DNA from 2 places in the Cupriavidus sp. R6-3 genome. Region 1 is predicted to be linked to the other one. Evidence: predicted binding sites of a transcription regulator. Region 1 holds the regulator's gene; the other holds the start of a gene.
What was found. The regulator LexA, encoded in region 1, represses DNA repair genes until DNA is damaged. The targets are predictions, from matches to a motif close to ACTGTATNNNNATACAGT.

Region 2: a site for LexA is predicted at 1,154-1,171, ahead of AC6EI8_RS02765 (putative DNA modification/repair radical SAM protein). Genes of this name have one in related genera too.

Annotation. Positions count from the first base shown of each region.
Region 1 covers NZ_JCBAJO010000082.1:10,267-12,466, reverse strand. Annotated here, with positions in the region: gene AC6EI8_RS14260 (asparaginase) at 1-737, opposite strand, end outside; gene lexA (transcriptional repressor LexA) at 1,006-1,662, shown strand; gene AC6EI8_RS14250 (hypothetical protein) at 1,786-1,959, shown strand.
Region 2 covers NZ_JCBAJO010000007.1:3,432-5,631, reverse strand. Annotated here, with positions in the region: gene AC6EI8_RS02765 (putative DNA modification/repair radical SAM protein) at 1-1,142, opposite strand, end outside; gene AC6EI8_RS02760 (SOS response-associated peptidase family protein) at 1,358-2,200, shown strand, end outside.

The DNA.
Region 1 (2,200 bases):
CCGGCCGCCGCGACCACCAGGCCCCGCACTCCGCTGGCGACCAGCGCATCGACCACCACGCGGCCCGGCTGCGCATAGCTGGCGACGATCTCGACCGCGGGCCAGTTCTGCGGCAGCGGCAGGGCCTGCCGGGGCAGACGCAGCGGCGCACGCGTGAAGCGCACCAGCGCGTCCTGCACCAGCCCGATCGGCCCGGTGCCCGGAGAGGCGAACGCGTCGACGGCCGAGGTGTGCGCCTTGACCGCGTCGCGTCCTGCATGAATCTCCTGATTGATGACCACCAGCACGCCCTTGCCCGCCGCGTCGGGATGCGCCGCGACGCGTACGGCATCGAGCAGGTTCAGGGGGCCATCCGCCGACAGCGAGGTCGCCGGCCGCATCGCCGCGGTCAGCACCACCGGCACGCTGGCCACGCCGGCAAGATGCAGCAGCATCGCCGTTTCTTCGAGCGAATCGGTGCCGTGCGTGATCACGATGCCGGCCACGTCGTCCTGCGTGGACCAGTGGTGGACCCGCGCGGCCAGCCGCGCCCACAGGCCGAACGACATGTCCTTGCTGTCGATCTGCGCGACCTGCTCCGCCTCGATCCGCGCGACGTCCTTCAGCGCCGGGACAGCCTCGAGCAGTGCCGACACCGGCACGGTCGCCGCCTGATAACGCGCGCTGCTGGCGGCGCTGGACGAGGAACCGGCGATGGTGCCGCCAGTGGCAAGAACGATCACGCGAGGCAAGGTCATGGGCACGAGATATCCGTAAACAGGCGGCGATTGTACCCGCCGCGACGGCCCGCTCCCCTACGGTCTTGCCCTGCCCCGCAGCCCGACCGTCCGGCCCCGAAAGTGGACGAGGATGCAAATTCCTCTTGCACTTCGATCGATACTGTATAAAATCACAGCACACTGTTCAAACGTACAGTGTTGCACATGGCGGCCACCGACGGCCTGCACGCTTCGCAGCGCGCGCCACCGGCCGGACCGCCACCGGATACAACAACACGGACAAGCCATGGCGACTCTGACACCCCGGCAGCAGCAGATCTTCGACCTGATCCGCAACACCATCCGGCAGACCGGCATTCCGCCGACCCGCGCCGAGATCGCTGCGGAATTCGGCTTTTCGTCGCCGAACTCGGCCGAAGAACATCTGCGCGCGCTGGCTCGCAAGGGCGTGATCGAGCTGACGCCCGGCGCCTCGCGCGGCATCCGGCTCAAGGTCAATCGCAGCGACTCCGAAATGCCGGACCAGTTCTCGCTGCCGATGGCCGGCGTGATGCAGCTGACGCTGCCACTGGTCGGCCGTGTCGCCGCCGGCAGCCCGATCCTGGCGGCCGAGCATATCGACCGGCAATACCAGGTCGACGCCTCGGTCTTCGACGAACGCCCCGACTACCTGCTGCGCGTACGCGGCATGAGCATGCGCGACGCCGGCATCTTCGATGGCGACCTGCTCGCGGTCAAACGCGCGCAGGATGCCGCCAACGGCAAGATCGTGGTGGCACGCATCGGCGAGGACGTGACCGTCAAACGGCTCAAGCATCGCGGCGACGCGATCGAGCTGATCGCCGAGAACCCGGACTTCGCCAACATCATCGTGCGGCCCGGACGCGAGGAATTCTCGCTTGAAGGCATCGCCGTCGGACTGATCCGCCAGTCCGGCTTCTAGCCCAACGAAGCAATCCGGCAGGCGCCGCCGCCTTGGCGCCAACCTCAGTCATGCAGCCACACGAGCCGCAGGGCCCCGTGTTGCCGCAAGACTTCCGCTGACGCCTTACCGAAGAGGACCACCATGCTGCAAGCCGACCGCTCCCTGACCCGCTACCCCGTCAAGCCCACGCCGTTCCGCCAGTCCAAAGGTGTCCGCATCTACCAGGGCGCGCAGCGCCGCACCATGGTCGGCAGCATGGCCGCGATCTGCCGGATGCTCGAACTCGATCAGCCGGGGGTGAAGTTGAATGCGTGAAGTTGAACGCGTGAAGTTGATCGCGTGCGGTTGAGCGCGGGAGGTCTGGCGCGTGAATTCGAACGTGCGAGGCAAGCCGCGTTCGTGCGATCGCAGCGACAAGATCGACTGCGTTGAGCGCCTGCGCGCGCGTCCGCGCGAGACGCGGGATATGGCAGCCCGATCGAAAGCGACGGCTCTCGCGCATCGCAACAAACCTTTACAACTCGGACCGTGAATTCGTTGAGGCATGGCCTAGCCT
Region 2 (2,200 bases), on a different contig from region 1:
AGCGCCGGCCGGTAGTCCTGCACCACGACGAAGGGTTTGACCTTGTCCATCGGGCAGCGCAGCCGCGCCAGGTCCTGATAGCGGATCGCGCGCGAACGGCGCAGCTCCACCAGCCGCTTCGCGTTGCGCATGCCGATGCCGGGCACCCGGGCGATCAGGGCCTGCGGCGCGCGGTTCAGGTCGACCGGAAACGACTCGCGATGCGCCAACGCCCAGGCCAGCTTCGGATCGATGTCCAGCGGCAGGTCGCCGCCGGCCTGGAACAGCTCCTCGGCCTGGAAGCCGTAGCCGCGCATCAGGAAGTCGGCCTGATACAGCCGATGCTCGCGCAGCAACGGCGGCGCCTGCGCGGGCAGGCCGGACGGGCTGTCGGGAATCGGGCTGAACGCCGAGTAATAGACCCGCTTGAGCTTGTACGCGCCGTACAGCGTCTGCGCGGTCTGCAGGATGGTGCGGTCGTCGGCGTCGTCCGCGCCCACGATCATCTGCGTGCTTTGCCCGGCCGGCGCGCGGCCCGGCGCCTGCCTGTCGCTCTCGGCCTCCTCCTGCGCGAGGCGGATCGAGCCCATGGCACGCTTGATCGTATGCGCGTTCTTCTCCGGCGCCAGCCGTTGCAGCCCGTCGTCGGTGGGCAGCTCGATATTGACGCTGAGCCGGTCGGCATACTGCCCGGCCTGCGAGATCAGCCGGGGATCGGCGTCCGGAATCGTCTTCAGATGGATATAGCCGCGGAACTGGTGTTCGTCGCGCAGCGAACGCGCGACCTGGACCAGCTGCTCCATGGTGTAGTCGGCGCTGCGGATGATGCCGGAACTGAGAAAGAGCCCGTCGATATAGTTGCGCCGGTAGAAGTCCAGCGTCAGGTCGACCACCTCACGCGGCGAGAAGCGCGCCCGCGGCACGTTGCTGGAGCGGCGGTTGACGCAGTACTGCCAGTCGTACTGGCAGAAGTTGGTCAGCAGGATCTTCAGCAGCGAGACGCAGCGCCCGTCGGGCGTGAAGCTGTGGCAGATGCCCGCGCCGGTACTGGCGCCCAGTCCGCTTTTGCCGAGCGAATCCCGTTTCGGCGCGCCGCTGCTGGCGCACGAGGCGTCGTACTTGGCGGCGTCGGCCAGGATTTCCAGCTTGGTGAGCAGTTCCATCGGGTGCTGATACTGTATGGATATACAGTATTATAGGCGCTATCGCGTTTGCGCGGCCGATTTCCCGCGGGACAAGGCGGCAAGGTTGGCCGGCGCCATGCCGCCCGGCCTCAAGCCTTGACCTCGTGCGGCGGGAGCCCCGGCTCAATACCGATGTCCGCCGCCACCGAAGCCTGCGAGGATGGCGCCATCGTGGCCGTCAAGGGGAGAGGCCGATGTGCTACGCCGCGCAGATCAAGGCCGATTTCAGGAAATTCACGCGCGAATACGGCGCGGTGATGAGCCTTCGCCAGTTCTTCGAATTGTTCTGGCAGAAGCGCAAGGACCAGGAATGGCAAAAGGTGCCCAAGGCGATGCGCATGGCCTTCGCGCAGGCCGGTTCCAGCTCCGACGAGGAGTGCGAGCTCGCGGCGCTGATCGCCGCGGGCGACCGCGAACAGGCCAATGCGCTGGAGGCCGAACTGTTTCGCCAGAAGACCCGCCTTGCGCAGGCGGAGCGCGCGCTTGCCGGCCGGCCCACCCGCAAGGCCGAGAACGAGCAGCGCATCGCCGCCGACAAGATCGCCCGCCTGCAGCAGAACCTGGCCGACCTGCAGCGTGCGGTGCCGGTGCCGGAGGACGCGATGATCTTCCCGGGTTATTACGCGCCCGTGATGATCATGATGGACGGCCAGCGCGTGATCGTACCGATGCGCTACCGCTGCCGGCTGCCCGGCTGGGACGTCGCCATGGAAAGAAAGAAGCCCGGCACCTACAACGCGCGCCGCGACAATCTCGAGACGGCGTGGCGCCAGCTGTTTGGCTATCGCCACGGCATCCTGCCGATCCGCGCCTTTCATGAACACGTGGCCCGGCACCGGCTGGAGCGCCGCGAGCTCGGCCCGGACGAAAAGGAGCAGAGCGTCGTGCTGGAGTTCCGTCCCGAGCCGCCGCAGGATCTATTGATCGCCTGCCTCTGGTCGCATCACAAAGGCGAGGCCGGCGAGCCGGATCTGTATTCGTTTGCCGCGATCACCGACGAGCCGCCCCCGGAAGTCGCCGCGGCCGGCCATGACCGT